Regions from separate parts of the Arthrobacter sp. Rue61a genome, predicted to be linked through region 1. Evidence: riboswitches for the same ligand, from Rfam matches in the RefSeq annotation. Region 1 holds a riboswitch; each other region holds the start of a gene.
What was found. A riboswitch is a leader RNA that binds a small molecule or an ion and turns the genes downstream of it on or off. The one in region 1 is predicted to bind cyclic di-AMP.
Positions count from the first base shown of each region.

Region 2: it holds a riboswitch for cyclic di-AMP, as region 1 does, so the genes downstream of both, ARUE_RS21960 (M23 family metallopeptidase) here and ARUE_RS03810 (aggregation-promoting factor C-terminal-like domain-containing protein) in region 1, are expected to answer to the same signal.
Region 3: it holds a riboswitch for cyclic di-AMP, as region 1 does, so the genes downstream of both, ARUE_RS01925 (NlpC/P60 family protein) here and ARUE_RS03810 (aggregation-promoting factor C-terminal-like domain-containing protein) in region 1, are expected to answer to the same signal.
Region 4: it holds a riboswitch for cyclic di-AMP, as region 1 does, so the genes downstream of both, ARUE_RS04895 (M23 family metallopeptidase) here and ARUE_RS03810 (aggregation-promoting factor C-terminal-like domain-containing protein) in region 1, are expected to answer to the same signal.

Region 1 is NC_018531.1:788,118-793,419, reverse strand. It holds gene ARUE_RS03825 (winged helix-turn-helix domain-containing protein) at 1-327, opposite strand, end outside; gene ARUE_RS03820 (response regulator transcription factor) at 1,002-1,742, shown strand; gene ARUE_RS03815 (sensor histidine kinase) at 1,764-3,260, shown strand; cyclic di-AMP (ydaO/yuaA leader) riboswitch at 3,394-3,552, shown strand; gene ARUE_RS03810 (aggregation-promoting factor C-terminal-like domain-containing protein) at 3,556-4,419, shown strand; gene ARUE_RS03805 (dolichyl-phosphate beta-glucosyltransferase) at 4,631-5,302, shown strand, end outside.
Region 2 is NC_018532.1:48,171-53,472, forward strand. It holds gene resB (cytochrome c biogenesis protein ResB) at 1-875, shown strand, start outside; gene ARUE_RS21955 (SURF1 family cytochrome oxidase biogenesis protein) at 865-1,722, shown strand; cyclic di-AMP (ydaO/yuaA leader) riboswitch at 2,068-2,242, shown strand; gene ARUE_RS21960 (M23 family metallopeptidase) at 2,246-3,064, shown strand; gene ARUE_RS21965 (TrkH family potassium uptake protein) at 3,077-4,510, opposite strand; gene ARUE_RS21970 (vitamin K epoxide reductase family protein) at 4,587-5,255, opposite strand; gene ARUE_RS21975 (TlpA family protein disulfide reductase) at 5,295-5,302, opposite strand, start outside.
Region 3 is NC_018531.1:397,421-402,722, forward strand. It holds gene ARUE_RS01915 (NCS2 family permease) at 1-809, opposite strand, end outside; gene ARUE_RS01920 (copper resistance CopC family protein) at 924-1,556, shown strand; cyclic di-AMP (ydaO/yuaA leader) riboswitch at 1,731-1,898, shown strand; gene ARUE_RS01925 (NlpC/P60 family protein) at 1,902-2,696, shown strand; gene ARUE_RS01930 (NAD(P)/FAD-dependent oxidoreductase) at 2,923-3,615, opposite strand; gene ARUE_RS01935 (universal stress protein) at 4,034-5,071, shown strand; gene ARUE_RS01940 (PEP/pyruvate-binding domain-containing protein) at 5,091-5,302, shown strand, end outside.
Region 4 is NC_018531.1:1,031,100-1,036,401, reverse strand. It holds gene ARUE_RS04910 (HNH endonuclease) at 1-158, opposite strand, end outside; gene ARUE_RS04905 (NlpC/P60 family protein) at 376-1,155, opposite strand; cyclic di-AMP (ydaO/yuaA leader) riboswitch at 1,494-1,654, opposite strand; gene ARUE_RS04895 (M23 family metallopeptidase) at 1,801-2,637, opposite strand; cyclic di-AMP (ydaO/yuaA leader) riboswitch at 2,642-2,882, opposite strand; gene ARUE_RS04890 (iron-dependent transcriptional repressor DtxR) at 3,065-3,760, opposite strand; gene serC (phosphoserine transaminase) at 4,054-5,184, shown strand; gene ARUE_RS04880 (MFS transporter) at 5,251-5,302, opposite strand, start outside.

The DNA.
Region 1 (5,302 bases):
GGCTGCGGTTTCTTCGTCAATGCCCATGTAGAGGACAAACCCGCGGGCTACGTTGTCGTTGGCAACGGGGCGGAGCTTGTCCGACTGGGCAATCACAGGGGTGGGCGCCGTCATGGGCGCCGGCTCTGCTGTGGGGACTGCGCGCAACTGGCCGTAGGAGTTGGGGTTGTAGCCCTGCGGCACGTATCCCGGAGCCTGCTGCCCGGCTCCTTGTGGAGCGGGAGAGTAGCCGGGACGGTTGCCGAAGCCGGGGCGAAGCCCTGCGTTTGACGCGGCCTTGTTGGCGTTACGGACGGAGATGTGGACGTATCCAGATGCAACTGACATGGAGTGCTTACCTCAAAAGTGAATAGCCGTCATCGCGGCTTCGAATGCTGGTTGTCCCCGCAATGAGTTTGGGGAGGGGCGCCCAACGCTGGGCAAGGGGGCGAATGCCTGAAACTTCTTGGGGTGGAAAGTTAGGCTTGCATTCGACAACAGCGGTCATCATGGCCAGCGGGTGTGCTGGGCCAGGTTGCTGCGGCTGCAGGTGCTGTTGAGTTCTTGTTCACATTGGAAGTGTGCAACGTAACAATGGCAACACGCAAGTAACAAAGCGCGGAAACGTCCACATTTTGAGACGTAGAGGTCTATTGTGCTGCAAATCACAATTCCGCAGGCGTCATAAATGAACGCCATTTCATTCGGGTGAAGTAGGGATTATTGCTCCTCTGCTGAATTTTCTTCGACACTTCTGGCATTTTGAGCACCTCTGTTGCAGTGAACTCCCCTCAGGCGGAATCTCACGATCTGAAACACTTGTTGTCCAATCGCAGGCTGCTTTTCTCGCCGATTTTCTGGCCGAAATCTGCTACAAGCTGTAGAAAACAGAGGGAATCGGGAGATAAAGTTCCGCCGCCGACTTACGTGGCCCTGCACTCCCACCTCGCTAGGGTGGAGTTCACAGCGTCCTCACAGGACGGGCATAGCGCTGGCTTACCGGCAGAACGGAGAGTTGTCTCATGGCCTCCTCGCACTCCATGACCAACAACCTTCCCCAGCTGTCCCACCCGGACGGCTCACCGATCCGCGCCCTGGTGGTGGACGACGAACCCAGCCTTGCCGAGCTCATGAGCATGGGCCTGCGCATGGCGGGGTGGTCCGTGGCGGTAGCCGGCGACGGTCCGGGGGCAGTAAAGCTGGCCAAGGACTTCAGGCCGGACGTGCTGGTCCTCGACGTCATGCTCCCCGGCTTCGACGGCGTGGAGGTCCTCAACCGCATCCGCACCTTCGCGCCGGAAGTTCCGGCCCTGTTCCTTACCGCCAAGGACGCCGTGCAGGACCGCATTGTCGGCTTGGCTGCCGGCGGGGACGATTACGTCACCAAGCCCTTCAGCATGGAGGAAGTGCTCCTGCGCCTTCACCGCCTCGTCCAACGTTCCGGGGTGGCCGCCATGGACACTGCCGAGCTGGTGGTGGGTGACCTCACCCTCAACGTAGACACCCGGGAAGTAACCCGCGGCGGCGAGGACATCTCCCTCACCGCCACCCAGTTCGAGCTCCTGCGATACCTCATGGAAAACCCCAAACGAGTGGTCAGCAAGGCCCAGATCCTGGACCGCGTGTGGGACTACGACTTCGGCGGCCAGGCCAACATCGTGGAGCTCTACATTTCCTACCTTCGCAAGAAGATCGAAGCGAACCACCCGCCCATGATCCACACCATCCGCGGTGCCGGATACGTCATCAAGCCCGCGGACTAGGCGTTGAGCACACTTTCAGGAGTGGCCAAAAGGTCAGGTGCGGCCTTAGAGACACAGCGCAGCTGGCTCAACCCCTCCACGTGGCACCTGCGCACCAGATTGGTCCTGGTGGCCATGGCCCTGCTGGTCGCCATTTGCTCTGCCGTGGGAGTGGTCAGCTACGCGTCCATGGACATGGTCTTCAACAGGCAGCTCGACAGGCAGCTGGAACAGGCGTCCAGCCGCGCGAATGACTTCGGCAGGCCGCCGTCGAACTTTCCGTCACCCTCCGGAAGGCCTGATCCGCTGGAGGCGCGCGGCCAAGCGGCTGGCACGCTCAACGCGAGGATCAACGGCTCAACCGTGCGTAGCTCCGGTTTGATCGATGCCCAAGGTCACCGCGTCTCGCTTTCAACCGACGACGAGCAGGTGCTGCTCTCGCTCCCCAGGGACAACGGGCCAGTGGACCGTTCCCTGTCCAACGGCGACTACCGTCTGGTAGCGGTCGAAACCGCGTACGGCGACGTGATTGTGACGGGCCTGCCGCTGGCGGACAAACAGAGTGCGGAGGCCTCGCTCGTGTGGACCATGGTGCTGGTTTCGCTGGGCGGCCTGGTGGTGATCGGCCTGGCCGGCACCGTGATCATCCGCCGCACCATGCGTCCGCTGGAGCAGCTCTCCGAAGTGGCCACGAAGGTTTCGCGGCTGCCTCTCGACGCCGGTGAGGTGGCACTTGCGGTGCGCGTACCGCCGTCGGCTTCTCATCCCGGGACGGAAGTGGGCAGTGTCGGCTATGCCTTGAACCAAATGCTGAACAACGTCTCCAGCGCTTTGGAAGCCCGCCAGGAAAGCGAAACGAAGGTGCGTCAGTTCGTGGCCGATGCCTCGCACGAGCTGCGGACTCCCCTGACCGCCATCCGGGGCTATACCGAGCTGCTGAGGATGACCGAGAACTTCACCGAAGACGGCCGGAAGTCGCTGGCTCGCGTCCAAAGCCAGTCCGAGCGCATGACCACGTTGGTGGAGGACCTGCTGCTGTTGGCGCGGTTGGACGAGGGCCAACCCGTGAAAGTTGAGGATGTGGACCTCACTCAGTTGGTGATCGAGACGGTCAGTGACGAGAAAGTCATGGCACCCGATCACATCTGGCAGCTCCAGCTCCCGGACGAGCCCATCACGGTCCGCGGCGACGCCACGCAACTGCATCAGGTGCTGGCGAACCTGCTGTCCAACGCCCGCAAACACACCGACCCCGGCACCACTGTGGTCACCGGCGTCATGCTCTCCGCCGATGGCAGCGCCGTGGTCAGCGTGACGGACAACGGCCCCGGCATTCCGGAAGATTTCCAGGGCCGGATTTTCTCGCGATTTGCCCGCGCCGACGCCGCACGATCGGGCTCTGAAGGCACCTCCGGACTCGGCCTGTCCATTGTGGAATCCATTGTTTCAGCTCACGGCGGTAGCGTGGAAGTGACCTCACGGCCGGGGCGCACGGAGTTCGCCCTTCGACTTCCCACGGTGAGCACCGAAGGCCTGTAACGAATCGGGCAAGGCGACTCACCGGCGTCGTGATCTCTGTTACCTAAATGTGACTTCTGCGGAAACCTCCTGTACCGTCGAAAGGGTGGGTCGCCCCTAGCAGGCCCACATCCGGGATGCGCCGAGCTCTGCCACTTCCCGGAGTCCGTTCTTTCTCCGAGGCAGAGACGGGGGACCCAGAGTCTCCGGGCCAGGCTTTTTGCCGGCCCTTGGGGTGAAGCCGCAGCGTGATGCGCGGCCGGATGACCTCATCCGAACCCGACAGCTAACTCCGCAGGCGCTGAGAGGTAATCACATGTCTGAATTTAACGATCAGACGCGCCCTTCCGCGCGTCGCCGCGACGAGAACAACGCACCGCTCACCAAGTCGCAGTCCGTCCTCAAGAACGCAGCCCGCCAGGGTAAGTCCGGCCACCGCATGTCCGTCGTAGCCGGTGTCGTGGCAGCTGCACTGGGCGTTGCATCGCTCGGAACCGCCGCCAACGCCGCACTGACCCTCCCCGAGGCAAGCCGCGTAGCCGGAACCCAAGCGAGCGCCCAGGTCAACTCCAACAAGTCGGCTGAGATCTCCGCTTCCCTGAATGCTGCCGCCGAAAAGGGCGCAACTGACAGGGCCGCTGCTGACGCTGCTGCCAAGGCAGCCGCTGAGAAGGCCGCTGCCGAGAAGGCTGCCGCAGACCAGGCCGCCGCCGCACAGGCTGCTGCTGAGAAGGCTGCCGCCGATCAGGCCGCCGCACAGGTTGCTGCTGAGAAGGCTGCTGCTGACGCTGCCGCCAAGCAAGCAGCCGACGCCGCTGCTGCCGCCGCCGCCGCGGAAGCCGCAGCAGCTGCTGCAGCACCCAAGGCTGTTGACGACCCCGCTGCTGCCAAGGCCTATGCACTCAGCATCCTGGGCAACTACGGTTGGGGCGCCGGTGAAATGGCTGCCCTGAACACGCTGTGGGAGAAGGAATCCAACTGGAAGACCACGGCGATGAACGCTTCCAGCGGCGCCTATGGCATTGTCCAGTCCCTGCCGGCCTCCAAGATGGCCACTGCCGGCGCTGACTGGGAAACCAACTACCAGACCCAGATCAAGTGGGGCCTGAACTACATCAAGGAGCGTTACGGATCCCCGTCCGCCGCTCTGGGCTTCCACTTGGCCAACAACTGGTACTAAGCCGAGCCGCTTGATCGCCGCGCCCGTTGCCGCCGTTTGCACCAGTACCAACTGGAGCGAATGGCGGGAGCGGGCGCGGCTTTTGCCGTTTCACAGCTGTGGCGCGTGGTTCACAGCTCCGGCACGTGGTTCACAGCTCCAGCACGTGGTTCACAGTGAGGTCACAGCTACCGCCTAAAGCGTTCATAATCGGCGGTCCCATGCTGGATACATGACGCTCACAGATCCCACCACCAGCGCTTTGGCACGAAGGACTCATTCGGCTCGCTTGCGTGGCGCGGCGTTGCCCACTGGTCACCCGGCTCTCCTCCAAGGCCAGACGGGTCCGAGCCCCCAGCCCCGGCGTCTCCCCGTTGACACCAGTGTTGTGGTTCCCGTCCTGGACCTCACCGTCCCTGTCTACAACGAGGAATCGCGCCTGGAACACAACCTCCGCCAGCTGCACGGGCATCTGACGAGGTCCTTTCCGCACACGTTCCGGATCACCGTGGCGGACAACGCCAGCACAGACAGCACGCTGAGGATTGCCGAGCGCCTTGCCCGTGAACTCCCTGAACTGACGGTGGTCCGGTTCCAAGAGAGGGGACGCGGGAACGCTCTCCGCCAGGTCTGGCAGTCGTCGCCGTCACCTGTGCTTGCCTACATGGAAGCGGATCTGTCCACGGACCTCTCCGCGCTGGCGCCCCTTGTGGCACCGCTGATCTCCGGCCACTCGGACCTCGCCATCGGCACGCGTCTGGCGCCGGGTTCCCGTGTCACCCGCAGTCCGCATCGTGAGTTCATTTCGCGCAGCTACACCTCGCTCCTTCGGACGGTCTTGGGGGCTCGTTTCTCCGACGCCCAGTGCGGCTTCAAGGCCGTCCGCGCCGACGTAGCGCACCGC
Region 2 (5,302 bases), on a different replicon from region 1:
TCGCCGTCACGCTGAAGAGCTTCGAGGTCCGCTTCGACAGGGAATCATCCCGCCAGTTCGGCCAGCCAATAGACTTCACCGCCGAGCTGACCACCAAGGACGGAACAGAGTCCCCGGCACGGGAACAGACCCTGAAAGTCAACGAACCGGTCTACTTCGGTGAAACCGGCGTATTCCTTGTCGGCAACGGCTACGCACCGGTCGTCACCGTCAAGGACGGCACCGGGAAAACCGCCTTCAGCGGGCCCGTGGTTTCCATCCCCAACGATGGCGTCTACACCTCTTCGGTGGTGCTCAAGGTCCCGGATGCCGCACCGTCCCAGCTGGGCTTTGTCGGGTTCTTCCTGCCCTCGGCCATCAAGAACGACCAAGGCGTGTCCTACAGCTTCGACCCGGACCCCCTGAACCCGCAACTGAGCCTGAACTCCTACTACGGCGACCTCGGGCTGGACACCGGAGCGCCGCAAAACGTGTACGTTCTGGACGTGGCCAAGCTGACCCAACTCAACGGCAGGGACCTGCCCGCCGGCGGCATCACCCTGGCCCCAGGTGGCAGCTACACACTGCCGGAGGGTAAGGGCAGCATCAGCTTCGACGGGCTCAAACGCTACATCGGCGTGGATGTACGCAGTACCCCCGCCCAAGGCTGGGTCCTGGTCTTTTCGCTGCTGGCCGTGGCCGGCCTCATGGTCTCCTTGTATGTGAACCGGCGCCGGGTATGGGTCCGCACCGGCACCCACGAGGACGGCAGGACGATGGTCGAATACGGCCTGCTGGCCCGCGGAGAAGACCACCGCCTTACCGCCGAGGCGACGGCCATCCGCGCACTGCTGGTCCGGCAATGGCAACTCCAGGAGGAACAGGGTGGCGTATAGGTTCCTTCTGTCCTGGCGGTGGGCAGGTTGGCTGCTGCTGGCAGCACTTTTCGCCGCAGCGTGCATCGGGCTGGGGAACTGGCAGATGGAGCGCCGGAATCAGACCGTAGCCGAAATCCGCCGGGTCCAGCAGAACTACGACAAAACCCCGGTGCCGTTTCAGGATGCCCGCGCCTACTTCGACGCCGCCGACCCCGACGCGAAGTGGACGACGGTTGCAGTGTCCGGACGATACCTCGCCGAGGGCCAGAGAATCGTCAGGAACCGTCCCAACAACTCCGTTGCCGGATACGAGGTAGTGGTCCCGTTCCGGCTGACCTCCGGTGAAACGATCGCGATCAACCGGGGCTGGCTGCCGATCGGCAACATCCGGCCCGGATACCCCGATGCCGTGCCCGCCCCACCAGCGGGAGAAGTCTCCGCAGTCATCCGGATCAAACCCTCCGAGCCCGATCTTGGCCGTGACGCCCCCGAGGGCCAGTTGGCCAGCATCGACCTGCCCTACTACGGGAGCCAGCTGGGGTACCCGCTGCTGGCAGGCAGCTACGGAGTCATGGCCTCTGAGTCCCCACAGCCTGCCGCAGTCCCGCAGCAGCTTGCCCCGCCTGCGGTGAAGGAAGGTTCGAACCTGTCCTACGCCCTGCAGTGGATCACCTTCGGCATCCTGGCGTTCGTGGGCTTCGGATACATGGCACGTCAACAGGCCCGCATCAACCGCGAGGAACGGGACACCCCCGACGAAACCCCGGACCCGGGCGGCATCATTGGCCAACCCCGCGCTCCCTCCCCGCGCAAACGCTCCCGGGCCGAGGAAGAAGACGCGCTGCTGGACTCGATGGGACTCTGACCTCCCTGCGGCGAGGTGCCGGACGGAGGGGCTCCGGGCCAGCCGCGCTGAGCCCGGCACCAGGTCACCGGCCAGGCGCCGTTGCTCCTGCGCGTCCTCCGGGATTGCCGCGGACGGCGGCGTGGTGCCCGGGAACCATCGGATGCCGGGGGTCGTTGATCGGTTGGCTGCACATCTGAAGATATCGTCACGTATTTACTGGCGCAGAAGTGGCATCAAAGCCCGGCCACGGCCAGAGCCCCCAGGCGTAGTGTCACGAAATTGTAACGACGGCGCTTTCCGGCTACCATTAATACAGGTTTTTCTGTATTAAAACCCTTGATGCCTCACGCTGAGCCCCGCCGGTGGCATCAAACGACGATCACTTTCTAACGGCGGGGGTGGAGGACCCAGAATCGGCAGCAAGCCTGCCTTGGGGTGAAGCCGTGATGTCGGTGGCCTGATGGCCGCCGGGCACGGCCGGGCATTTTTCCTTGGCCCGAACCCGACAGCTAACTTCGCAGGCGAACCGAAAGGATCCCCCTTGCCTTCTTCTGTGTCCCCCCATGGCCGCCGCCGAAAACCAGCCTCCGGCTTCGCCGCCAGCACCGCCGCCCCGACGACTTCGCCCACGACGGCCCGGCACCGGGTCCTGCCAGGCCCCGGGCAGGGCGTGAGCCGGCGCAAACAGGTCACCGCTGCCGCTACCCTGGGCGTCGCCGCGATACTGACCGCCGCGCTCACCGCCGCCCATGCCGGCCCGGGACCCGCCGGCACCGCCCCTGCCCTGCAGGCGTCGGTCGCACCGGCAGCCGCGGCGCCCGTGCAGGCCTCGGCTGGGGCTTCGATCAGTTACGAGCGCCCCGCAGTGACAACCCAGCAAGCCCCGCTGCCGGTACCTGCCAAGACCCAGGTCGCTGCCTCAGGCACGGCCGCCGCCCCGAAGACCGCCGTTGCCGCCCCGGCTGCCTCCGCTGCCCGTATCGGCGCACCGCTGGCCAGCATGTCGGTCGCTTCCCCGTTCGGCATCCGCACCTCCCCGATCTCAGGTACCGGGGAGCTGCATACCGGTTTGGACCTGGTGGCCGCCTGCCAGACCGCCGTGTTCGCCGCGGGTGCCGGAACTGTCGTGGAGGCTGGATGGTCCGCCTATGGTGGCGGTAACAGGATTGTGGTGGATCACGGCAACGGCCTGAAGAGCACCTACAACCACCTCGCGGCCATCGAAACCTCCGTCGGTGCGACGGTGACCGCCGGCCAGCGGCTTGCCGCGGCGGGTACCACCGGCAACTCCACCGGCTGCCACCTGCACTTCGAGGTGCTGCTGAACGGTCAGACTGTGAATCCGCAGGGCTGGATGTAAACCTTCCCCGGGTTAGCCGATGATCGGTCTCTCTTCGGGGTAGTGGTACAGCTGGCTTCGTTGGCGCAGGGCCAGCGCGGCGGCCAGGGTGACAGTGCCGACGCGGCCGGCGAACATCAGCGCCGACAACACGTACACCCCCGATGGAGGCAGTTCCGCGCTGAGGTTGGTGCTCAGTCCCACGGTGGCGAACGCCGAGATGGTTTCGAACAGGACCCGGTCCAGGGAGGCCCCGCTGATCGCCAGGAGCAGGAACGCGGCCACCGAGACGAGTGTGGCGCCGGCGACGATTACGGAGATGGCGACCCGCATGGTGCCCTGGGGGATGGTGCGTCCATGGACTTTGACGTCGGCGTCGCCGCGGGCTTCTGCCACGATGGCCAGGAACATGACCGCGATGGTGGTTACTTTAATGCCGCCCGCCGTGGAGGCTGAGCCGCCGCCGGCGAACATGAGGGCATCGGTGAGCAGCATCGTGGTGGATTCGAGCTGGTTCTGGTCCACCAGGTTGAAACCGCCCGAGCGGGTCATGACGGAGGCGAAGAGCGAGTGGGTGATCTTATCGCCCAGGTCCATGGTGCCGATGGTCCTGGCGTTGTCCCACTCCATCAGTGCCCACAGGAGCGTTCCGACGGCCAGCAGGATGAAGGAGACCTCGATGGTGAGCTTGGTGTGGAGGTTCCACTTTTTCCAGTTCAGCCCGTTCTGCTGGAGCACCATCACCACGGGGAAGCCGAGGCTGCCCAGGAAGACCCCGAGCATGAGCGGGACAAGGATCCACAGGTCGGTTTCGTAGGGCACGATACCGTCCGAGTGCGGGGTGAACCCGGCGTTGTTGAACGCGGAGATCGAGTAGAACACCCCGTGCCATACGGCCTGCCAGAACGGCTCGCCGAGGACCATGAAGCGGGGGATCAGGGCCAAGGCGAGGGCTGCCTCAATGACCACCGAGGTCACGATGACGATCCGCAGCAGGGTACCGACCTCACCGAGGCGTCCGGCGTTGTTCATGGCTTCCTGGGCGATGAGCTTGCCGCGGACACCGAGCCGTTTGCTGACCATGAGGGCCAGCAGCGAGGCCAGGGTCAGGGTGCCCAAACCGCCGACGAAGATGCCCGCCAGGATGACCAGTTGCCCGAAGAAGGACCAGTGCACGGCGGTCGAGACGACCGTCAACCCGGTGACACAGACAGCGGAGACGGCGGTGAACAGCGACTGGTGCAGCGGGGTGATCTCGCCGGTAGCCGAGGAGGCCGGCAGGGACAGCAGCCCGGTGAAGACCACAATGACGACAACGAAGGCGCTGAAGGCAAGACGGGCCGGGGAAGTGTTGGCGACGTTGTCGATGACGTCGCGCAGGCCGGCCAGGATACCCACCCCGCGTTCGGGTTGTTGGTCGGGCGTCCGGTGGGTGGGGCGCTTGTACCGCGGCTGGATCTGGGCCATGGGCTCGGCTGTCCTGGGAAGGGGGATGAGGGTGTGGAAGGGGCGGGACTCCGGCTACCTGGCAGGGGTTCTTTGGTCAGAGTCCTGAGGTGCCGATGAAGATGTGGAGGAAAGCGAAGAAAATGCTCGCGGTCACGGCCACGTAGAGCAGGGCGGTGATGATCCAGCCGGACTCGCCGATGATGCGGGCCGCAGGTGCGGGTACTTTGATGATTCCGTGCGTGATGTTCCGGGCGGTGAGCCAGACGAACAGGGGAATCATGGCCGCCCAGACGATCATGCAGAAGGGGCAGAGGATATGGATCGAGTACAAGGCCTGGGACCATAGCCAGACGACAAAGCCAAAGCCCAGTGTGACACCGGTCTGGAGCCCGGCCCAGTACCAGCGGGCGAAGGTTGCACCGGAGAGCAGGGCCATGCCCGTGGTGATGATGACAGCGAAGGCCACGATGCCGATGAACATGTTGGGGAACCCGAAAACCGAACTCTGCCAGGTCTGCATGACCTGGCCGCAGGAGATCCAGGGGTTGACGTCGCACACGGTTTTGTAGCCGGGGTCCTTGAGGACCTCGAGTTTCTCCAGGACCAGGGCGCCGGAGGCCAGCCAGCCGATGACACCGGTGATGACCAGGAGCCAGCCAAACGGCTTGTCGCGGGTCAGGCGGGGAATGTCCGGTTGCGCGGCGGCCGGGTCGATGCTGTCGGTGGTTTGCACGGTCGCAGCGGATTTTGGGGTGCTGGTCATGGGGGTCCTTCAGGTGGGTTGTCGTTGTGGGCCGTGCGGTCAGGTAC
Region 3 (5,302 bases), 390 kb from region 1:
GGGTTGGCCTTGCCGATCAGGGATAGATCCGGGGCACCCCATTCGGTGAGCGTGGGAGCAACCAGGGACCAGCCGCGGGGGTTGACGTTGGTGCCGTCAAAGCTCGGGCCGATGTGGAGGGTGAATTCGAGGATGGCGGCCAGCGCAGTGGAGACGACGATGCCGATCAGGATAGCGCCGCGGACCTTGCGGACCACCAGCGCGATGGTCAGGATCAGGCCAACTGCGAACACGAGCGTCGGCCAGCCCATGAGCTTGCCGTCCACGCCCAGGCCCAGCGGGACGGTGGTTCCTGCGGCATCGGGGATGCGGCGGACAAAGCCTGCGTTGACCAGGCCGATGAGTGCAATGAAGAGGCCAATGCCCACAACAATTGCCGTCTTCAGGGCTTCCGGCACGGCCTTGAACACGGCAGTCCGGAAGCCGGTGAGCACCAGGATGAGCATGGTGATGCCGGACAGCACCACGAGCCCCATCATGTCCGGCCAGGTCAGTCCGGGGTGGGACGCCACCGTGACCGCGACGAAGGCATTGACGCCCAAGCCTGTGGCCACGGCAAACGGGTGCTTGGCCCACGCGCCCATGAGGATGGTCAGGATGCCCGCCACGAAAGCAGTGGTGGCTGCCACGGCTGTGAAGCCCAGGGACGCGCCGCTGGAGTCAGGTCCGGAGAGGATCAGTGGATTCAGCACCACGATGTAGCTCATGGCGAAGAAGGTCGCGAACCCGCCCCGAATTTCCCGAGAATACGTGGATCCGCGTTCGGAGATCTTGAAGTAGCGGTCTACTGCAGAACCTTGTTTCAGCATGAAGGTCTCCGGGGATCGAGGGGAGTTTGCTCTCAAATCCTATGTTGTCCGGTGCGGGCCCTCCGAACGATTCGCCTAGTCTGTAAGGAAGCCAACACTAGGAGAAACCGCCCCATGCGTACCATCCGCCCGCTTCTGGCCGCCGTCGTCGCTGCTCTTGCTTTTGCGTCCGCCTTGCTGTTTTCCGCGGCTCCGGCGTCCGCGCACGACGTCGCCGAATCAACCGCGCCAGCCAACGGTGCCAGCGTGGCGGAAGTCCCGGCGTCGGTCTCCATCACGTTCAACAACCGCCCTCTCGCGATTGGTTCCGGAGTCACTGTGACGGCCGGCGGCGAGAACTGGGCGGACGGCCCGGTGGAAATCATTGACAACCAGGCCGTTCAGAAGCTCCGCGAAGGCGCCCCCGCAGGGGAGTACACGGTGGTTTGGCGTGTGGTCAGCTCCGATTCGCACCCCATCGAGGGCACCTTTACGTTCACGGCCGCCGCAGGAAGCACGACGACGGCGAGCGGCCCGGCTGGGGCCTCACCGTCGGTCTCGGCTCCCTCAGCCGCAGTACCCACGGCGGGCACCGCAGCACCGGGGACGGGCGCCAGCGAGCCGGCCGCTGATGCCTCCCAGCCCTTCCCGTGGAGCATCGTCGGGTTGGCTGTTGTTGCTGTTGGTCTCGTTATTTATGTTGCTGTTACCGCACGGAAGAAGCTGGCAGCTTCAAACGACCCCGAGGGCGATACTCCCGCGGAATAGCGCGGTTTTCTACGTAGCTGCGAATATCTCGAAACGATTACCGCGACACGCCAGAGACCCATTTCCCGTTACTTAAATGTGACTTCGACGGAATCATCGCGTACGGTAGTACCTGTGCCTGTTCCACGTAGCGGGCACTTCCGGCCTGATTGCCTAGCTCTGCCGCAGTCCGGAATCCGTTCGCAGACAAACCTACGGCAGAGACGGGGAACCCAATTTAGGCCGCTTTCGAGCGTGCCTTGGGGTGAAGTCACGAAGCTTCCGCTGAACAGCGGGGGATAGTGGCCGGGTGACTCCCATCCGAATCCGACAGCTAACCTCGCAGGCATCGGGAGAGGCTCTTTCATGTCTTCACGCATTCTTCGCGGCCGTCGTAAGGCGGACAGCGTACGTCCTAATCCGTTCATCTCCATCTCGAAGGCAGTGGCCAGCAACGCTTCCGGCGCTGGCCGTCAGGCAGCTGTTATCGCAGCAGCCTCGGGCCTCGTTTTGACCGGTTCCATTGCTGCTCACGCAGCTGAGGCCCCGGTTCAGCGCGACTCCAGCCCCGCAACGGTCGCTGAGACCGTTTCCGAGGCACCCACCAAGGTTGTTACCGCTCTGGCAACGGCTACCGTCAACTTCGAGCGTCCCGCTGTTGCTTCCGTAGCAGCTCCGGTCATCGAAAAGCCGGCTCCCGTTGTTGAGGCTCCCGTAGTCCAGAAGGCAGCTGTCACCACCGCTGCTGCAACGGCTCCCGTCGCCGCCCAGGCTGCGGTTGCTGCTCCCGTGGCTGCCGCACCGGTTGCCGCTGCTCCCGTAGCTGCTGCCCCCGCCGTTGGCGGCGTCAATGCAGCCATGGTTGCCTCGGCTTACGCACAGATCGGCATCTTCCAGGACTGCACCGCCATGGTCGAGAAGGCCCTTGGTTCCGCAGGCATCCCGGTAGGCGACCTCGGTCCCATGCAGTTCATGAACTACGGCAAGGTCGTCAGCGATCCTCAGCCCGGTGACATGATCGTCCAGTCCGGCCACGTTGCCATCTACATCGGCAACGGCCAGGCAATCAGCGGTGGCATCAACGGCAACCAGACGGGCATCCACCCGATCAGCTGGTTGACCGCAACGGGTCCCCTGACCTACGTACGCGCTGGCGCATAAAGCCTCACGCTTCAGTTCAAAAACCGGCGCCTCCCAAGATTAACGTCTTGGGAGGCGCCGGTTTTTGGCGTTAAGTTCTGTTCATAAAAGTCCAGCGCGGGAAGTACGACGGCGGTTCTGCTGGCCTGCGTTGGTGAGGTGGCTTGTGTTGGTGAGGTGGCCTGTGTTTGCCGGACATGACCAGCCAGGCGATGGCGGTGCCGGGGGCTAGGCGACGGCGATGACGCTAGGCGATGGCGATGCCGGGACCTGCCGGCAGGGCTACCTTGGTGGAGATTGCCTGGCCCACTGCTTTGGCTTGCCGCAGCACTTCCTTGGGAGACGGGGTGATCAGGTCCCCAACGCCCACCAAGTGCATCCCCACCGCCCGCATGGCGGCCGCGAAGTTCTGGCCAACGGCTATTCCAAGTTCGGCGAGCATGCGGCGTAACTGGCTTTGGGCGCAACGCGTCACTACTACGTGGTCCGCCAGGAGGACGCCGTTGGCTGTGTGGACTGCCCACTGGCGTGGAGTGGATTCGAGGGGGCCGGATGCGTGGAGGCCTGTTCTCAGTCCGGCCGTGGTCATGCTGGCCGCCAGTCCGTACCCGATCTGGCGGGAGGGGTCCGCCCCCAGGAAATCGAGGCGTACGGCGCGGGTGGTGTTGCGAACGTCTAGTTGATGGTTGGCGGCGTAGTTCCGCAGGTGACGGAGGATCTCGTTGCGTTCCTGCATGGCGGTAGGATCGGCCACCTCGGTGCGTTGAAGCATGCCGGTGTGAACAGAAGGACCTGTGGTGGACAGTGCACCGAACCCGTCTACGACGATGGAGCCCACGCCGAAGCGGCTGAGCTCGCTGGCAACTGCCAAACCGGACAGGCCGGCTCCGATGACCACGGTGGTGGTGCGTTCCGTGGCGGAATCAGGCGTGAGTGACACTGCTTGGTTCCTCCTTGACGTGTGTGCCTTACGGCATCGCGTGGGATCGCGTCCGAGTTCCCCAAGCGGCCGCAAATAAATGGCCGGAGTGTGTGGTGTGAAACATGTTCGCCGGCCATTCGGTGACTCGAACACTACCGAACTTTTTCGGCCATGGATAGCCTCCGCGACTCCGCGTTTTGTGTGTTCGTCCGGAGCGCAATGTGGAAGGCCGGGAACCGAGCCCGGACCGTTATGCACATAGCCCGATGTCGCCTTGATTCGCCACTGCCGACCGAGAATAGTTGGGATTGGGAGGAGAAATTTCCGGGTTTCTCCTGCCCCGGCCATTGACAATGAAACAGTGAGGCAATCCGACGAGGAGAACCTCTGGCAGAATAGCCGGAACATCAAGCAGTAGGTGGAGAGGCAGGCCCCCATGGACCAGCACGGCAGACACAGTGAAGAGCCACAGGACGGCCAGGATCAGGCTGTGGAACCAGGTGGCATCGTGGTCGGAGTGGACGGTTCAGAGCACGGGCAATGTGCTTTGGTTTGGGCCGCGCGGGAGGCTGAACGTCGGCGCCTTCCTTTACATATCGTCACGGCATATTCCGTGCCCATCTTTGCCGCATCCGGGCTGGATGGCGGCTACGCAACAGTTGACGATTCCGTGATTCGCGAGGGCGCGGATGCGATCGTTCGGCAGGCCCTGGATAAGGTCTCCGGATATGCCATCGACGTCGATGCTTCTGTCGAGAACGGCGACGCCGCTGGTGTCCTGTTGGATCTTTCCAGCGAGGCCGCACTCCTTGTCTTCGGGAGCAGGGGTCGCGGCGGATTTGTTGGGCGTTTGCTTGGCTCGGTCAGCAGCGCTTTGCCCGCCCACGCCAAATGCCCCACGGTGACAGTCCCGCTCTACTGTGCCGATCGCCTTGGTGAAAGCACTGAGGACAAACACATCAAGGCTGAACATGCCAAGGCTGGCCCACGTACTGTGGAAAATGTGGTTGCCGTAGGCGTGGACGGTTCCGAGCAGGCCCGCGTGGCCGTGCTCGAAGCTGCCGAGCAAGCACAGCGCATGGGCGCGAAACTCCGGGTGATTTGTGCCGTACCTCAGTACAGCGGTTCCCTGGCATGGGTTCCGGCACCCTTGGACCGGGATGCCTTGTTTGCGGATATCAAAGTCCAGCTGGACGCCGGGGCTGATTGGCTCAGAAGCCATTTCCCTTCATTGCCCATGGAAACGGAACTCAGGGATGGTTCCCCCGTTGATGTTCTGGTGGAAACCAGCCGCAGCGTCGAGCTGGTGGTTCTGGGTACACGGGGCCGTGGCGGCTTCGCGGGGATGCTGTTGGGTTCAACATCGGACGGAGTCCTGCATCACTCCAAGGGGCCGGTAATGGTTGTTCCGGACCGTGACGATCCCAGACTCGCTGACCGCCACAAGTTTGGGCCTATGCTCGGCGCTGCTTAAGCCGGATCCTGTTACGTCCATGGACAAGAAACAGCCCGGGGAACCGTCACAGGATCACGAAGCCAGCCTTGGCGGGCCCGGTCCAGTGTTCGTTCTGGACATCGCCGCAATCCGTGGACCCATGCTGCCGGAGGTTGGCGGCAAGGCAGCCAATCTAGGCGAGTTGGCCAGCGTCGGCCTGCCGGTTCCGCGCGGATTCTGCCTGACAACTGCTGCCTACCGGCAGGCTCT
Region 4 (5,302 bases), 240 kb from region 1:
ATCACGGAAGGTCTTCCGAGAATCTCCTGTGGCCCGACGACAGGCTCGTCGCCTTCGGCCACTACGCTAGCTTTCCCAGTCAGCACAAGGACCAGCGCCCGGCGGAATGTTATTACCGCCAGCGGTTCATATCCAGCATTCAGAACGAGTGTGCGCATGCACGTACCTCTTCACGGCCGCACCCGTCAGGGGCACGAGGGCCGGCTGCCCTCTGCTTGTACGGGCTGTGGATCGACACCATAAGGGTAAGCACTTATATGCCGTATCAACGAATTTTTTTGTGATGTCGTGTGCGGTGTCGGCAAGAGTTCATGCGCGGTTAAAGCAGAACACCCCGCCGGCCGAAGCCTGCGGGGTGTTCCTAAGCTCTGAGAATTAGCCGTTGACGCGGATGAAAACCGGGCCCGAGCCCACGTTGGCGCTGAACAGTGCCGTGGTGGATCCGTTCCATCCACCGTGGACTGCCTGGCCGTTGCCGACGTAGACAGCGATGTGGGCCTGTCCAGCCAAACCACCGTTGGCGTAGTAGGCGAGGTCACCGGGCTGGGCTTCTGCTGCACTGACAGTGCGGCCCAGGGAAAGATAGCCGGCGGGCCAGTCGTGGAAGTTGATGCCCACGGCCGCCAGGGAGTTGGTCACCAGCATGGTGCAGTCCTGGGTCACGCCGATCTGGGCGTAAGCAGCCGCAGCGATGGCTGCCCCGAGACCGCTGGAAGCCGCCGGAGCGGGGGTCGGGCTGCTGACGGCAACGGTCGCGGTGGCTGCCGGAGCGGCCGCCGGGGTTGCTTGTTTGGGCTCAACCTTGGCTTCAACCTTGGCCTGAGCTTCTTCGATCACAACGGGGGCCGGGGCTTCCTCCGTGGTGACAACGGGGCGCTCGTAGGAGATGGCCACCGTGGAGTCCGCGGCGATGGTGGCCTGGACTACGGACTGCACGTCCAGAGTGGACGTTGACGTCGATTCACGATCCACGTTGGTCTCGGCAGCGTTGGCGGCGATCCCACTGGTCAGGACCAGGCCTGAAGCTGCAGCGATAACTGCTGCCTGGCGGCCAACGCCACCGGCGTTGGTGGTGACGGCCTTGGCGATGACGGAAAGCGAGCTGGTCTTGGGGGCCTCAGCACGGTGCCGCGCAACCTTGTTTGCACTGGTCATGATTTTCTCTTTTCGTATCCGAGTGCAGTTGGGGTGCACACGGGTAGTGGGTTGGCCAACATGGGGGCATGCTGGACGACCCCGAACCGGATTATTTCTAGCGGAGGGTGAAACGTGAGGATGAAGTCCCGGTGGACGCTACGGAGTGCAGCAGCGTTGACGTAGGGGATGCTGATTCGGGCCTGCTGAGAGCGGAGGCCGAGGCTGCTGCCGGTACGGGCGCCAGATGGCGCAAGGTACCTGCCGTGAATGATGCAGCCTTGCAAAGGGTGTTCGACGGGTTCGCGCGAACCGTTGGGGCGCTAAGCCGCGCAGGGGTAGTGCATGATGACACGTAGGTAGCCTCTCCCAGTGCCTGCGAGGTGAGCTGTCGGATTCGGATGGGAGTCATCCGGCCACGCTGCTTCCACGGAAGCTTTGCGACTTTACCCCTAGGCCTTCTTTCGAAGACCGGAAGTGGTTCCCCCGCCCCTGCCAGACGATTTTGCGAACGGACCTTGAGCGGTGGCAGAGCTAGGCAATCCACTCAAGTGCATCGGCCCCCTAAAAAGCCGATGCGCTCTGTACGCTACAACAGTTGGACCTGAATGTCACATTCAGGTCACGGCGCGTCTCGCTCATGCGAGAGGCGACCATCGACTGGGATTAGAGCCAGCCCATGGGGTCTACGACTTCACCGTTGACCTGGACCTCGAAGTGGAGGTGGCAACCGGTGGAAGCGCCCGTGGTGCCACTCAGGGCCACGGTGTCGCCGCGGTTCACGGTCTGTCCTACCTGGACGGTGAAGGACGACAGGTGGTTGTACGTGGTTTCGAGGCCATTGCCGTGGTCGACCACCACGCGGTTGCCTCCGCCGTACTCGTGCCATCCGGCGAAAGTGACCTTGCCGGTAGCTGCGGCGTGCACAGCCGTGCCGCACTGGGCTACGAAGTCCTGACCGCGGTGGAAGTCACCGGCACCACCCGTGAGCGGGCTGATGCGGTAACCGAAGGGGGATGCCGTGGTGAGCGTGTCCAGGGGGCTGGCCATGGTGCCAACGGATGAGGCGCGCTGGATGCTTCCAGCAGACTGGGCGCTGAGCAGCTGCTTCAGCTTTCCATCGGGGTCCGCGGCAGTAGCGACTGCGGCGCGGCTGAAGTCGATCTTGGCCGACGCGGCAGCGGAAACCTCGGGCTGGCTGCCGGCGGGGGCGGCGACGGCGAGGGCCGATTCGGTCTGTCCTGATTCCGACGTGGCCATGACGGGGCTTGTAGCCGGCAGGCCGACAGTCAGGGCAAGCCCGGTGGCGGCAAGCGCAACTCCGGCCTTCTGCCCGACGCCGCTGGCAGCGGCGAAGTCGGCAACCTGGCGCAGCGGGCTCTTACGGCGGCGCACCTGACGCTCGGTGTCGCGGGGCCGGATCTCCGTTACGACGGTGGCTGGCCGCAGCTCAGCAGCGGGGCCGGACGCGCGGCGGCGACCCCTGACGTTCTGCGATGTCAAACTCTGTTCCTCTCTCAAAAGCCTGCGAAGTTAGCTGTCGGATTCGGGTCAGAGAGTACAAAGACCCGGTCCGCACGAGGCGCTCACGGCACACAGGTATCCCAAGAGGGACTTGCATACGTGGGCACTTCTGCTGCGGACTTCACCCCAAGGCTGCTTCTTTAGACAGCCGCTTGTGGTTCCCCCGCCTCTGCCAGTGGTGGTGACACACCTGATCCGCTGGCAGAGCTCGGCTCCGGATCAGGTAACGCTTTGGTATCAGCGCTAGTAGATAACTATAGGGGATGAAGGCCTGCGGTAATAAATTCGTTATCAACAGGAGGCCGCTGAGAGAAGGAGGCCTTTATCATCTTTTTCGGAAAACCGCAGGTCACACGCGCGCCGAAGCGGGCAAAGTGAGGTTTGACACGGTGCTTTGGGGCTTCGCTCAGCTGAGTGAGACGAAGACGTGCGCGGCAACTTCCGGAGGCAGCTCCAACGCGCCCTCAATACCGGGGACCCGTACTGAGATGTACTCGCCGACGCGCTCCAGCGAGACACTTGCGCCCGGACGGATTCCGCCTTCGTCCAACTGGGTCAGGAGCTCGGGCTCCACCTGGATGGGCTCCGCGAGGCGGCTGACCACCACACGGGAATCCGCGGCATAGCCGTCCATGGCCTGCAGAAGGTTGACATCGAGCCGTGGGAACGGCTGGCTGGCAAGGCCACCAAGCGCTTCGAGTCCGGGGATGGGGTTGCCATAGGGGGACTCCGTGGGATGCTCCAGGAGCTCGTAGAGCCGACGCTCCACCCGCTCGCTCATGACGTGCTCCCAGCGACAGGCCTCATCATGCACGTAGGCCCAGTCCAGACCGATCACATCGGCCAGGAGGCGCTCCGCGAGGCGGTGCTTGCGCATGACCTCGGTGGCGCGCTTCCGTCCCACTTCAGTCAGTTCCAGGTGGCGGTCGTTGGACACAATCACCAGGCCATCGCGCTCCATGCGTCCAATGGTCTGGGAAACAGTGGGTCCGGAGTGGCGCAGTCGTTCGGCAATGCGCGCCCGGAGAGCCACAATGTTTTCTTCTTCAAGCTCCAAAATGGTCCGAAGATACATCTCAGTGGTATCGATCAGATCCGTCATCCAGCTCAGCTCTCCTCGAACGCAGTTCCTTGCGTAATCTCCACCGTACCGCGTCCCTAGCAAGGGCGGACGGTGTGCACCGCCGCCCCCTGAACGCCAACCACCAGCCTAGCTTATTTGGAATTACTCTGGATAATTCCGGTCGCATTCGGTGAGCCCGCATTCCACGTAGCGGACTATGACGGCCGCAGGTTCCTGCGCGCGGGCCGTGTCAGGCAGAATTGGGGTGTCGAAGGGGCAGTTGATGCCCCATGCCACCTCCCATCTCTAGCCGACACCCATTGGAGCGCCACGTGAGCGACAACAGCATCACCATTCCCGCCGACCTGCTGCCCAAGGACGGACGCTTCGGCGCTGGACCGTCCAAGGTTCGCCCGGAACAGATCGAAGCGTTGTCTGCCGCATCGACCACCATCCTGGGCACTTCCCACCGCCAGGCTCCGGTCAAGAACCTGGTTGGTTCGGTCCGTGAAGGACTCAGCCAGTTCTTCCGCGCTCCGGAAGGCTATGAAGTGGTCCTCGGCGTGGGCGGCTCCACAGCGTTCTGGGACGTGGCCGCGTTTGGCCTGGTAGAGCAGAAGGCACAGCACCTCTCCTTCGGCGAGTTCGGCTCAAAGTTCGCCGCCGCCACCAACAAGGCACCGTTCCTTGATGCTTCCTCCATCATCAAGTCCGAACCCGGCACCCGCCCGGTGGCACAGGCCGAAGCCGGCGTTGACGTCTACGCCTGGCCCCAGAATGAAACGTCAACCGGCGTGGCCGCCCCCGTCAAGCGCGTCGAGGGGGCTGACGAAGGCGCCCTCGTCCTGGTGGACGCCACCTCGGCAGCCGGCGGGCTGGACGTGGACGTCGCCGAGTCGGACGTCTACTACTTCGCGCCCCAAAAGAACTTCGCTTCCGACGGTGGCCTCTGGCTGGGCCTCTTCTCCCCCGCCGCCCTGGAGCGCGCGGCACGGGTCAAGGCAAGCGGCCGCTGGATCCCGGACTTCCTGGACCTGCAGACCGCCATTGACAACTCCAAGCTGAACCAGACGTACAACACCCCGTCGCTGTCCACCCTGGTGACCTTGGACGCCCAGGTGCAGTGGCTCAACAGCAACGGCGGCCTGGACTTCGCCAGCAAGCGCACGGCAGACTCCGCCAACCGTATCTACTCCTGGGCCGAGGCATCCGAGTACGCAACGCCGTTCGTTGCCAACGCCGAGGACCGCTCCAACGTCATCGCTACGATCGACTTTGACGACTCCATTGACGCCGCAGCCATCGCCAAGGTCCTGCGCGCCAACGGCGTGATGGACACCGAGCCGTACCGTAAGCTCGGCCGCAACCAGCTGCGCATCGCCACCTTCGTCGCCATCGAGCCGGACGACGTTTCGGCACTGCTCGCGAGCATCGATTACGTTGTGGGCGAGTTGAAGAAGTAGCACCACGGGCTTTGGTCGGCGTCGTGCGGGTAGCTCCCGGACGGCGCCGCCGCTTTTTAAGGTGGGCTATCCGCCCTGCCGGCTCGCGCCGTCGTCGTCCGTGTCCGGACGGGCAAGC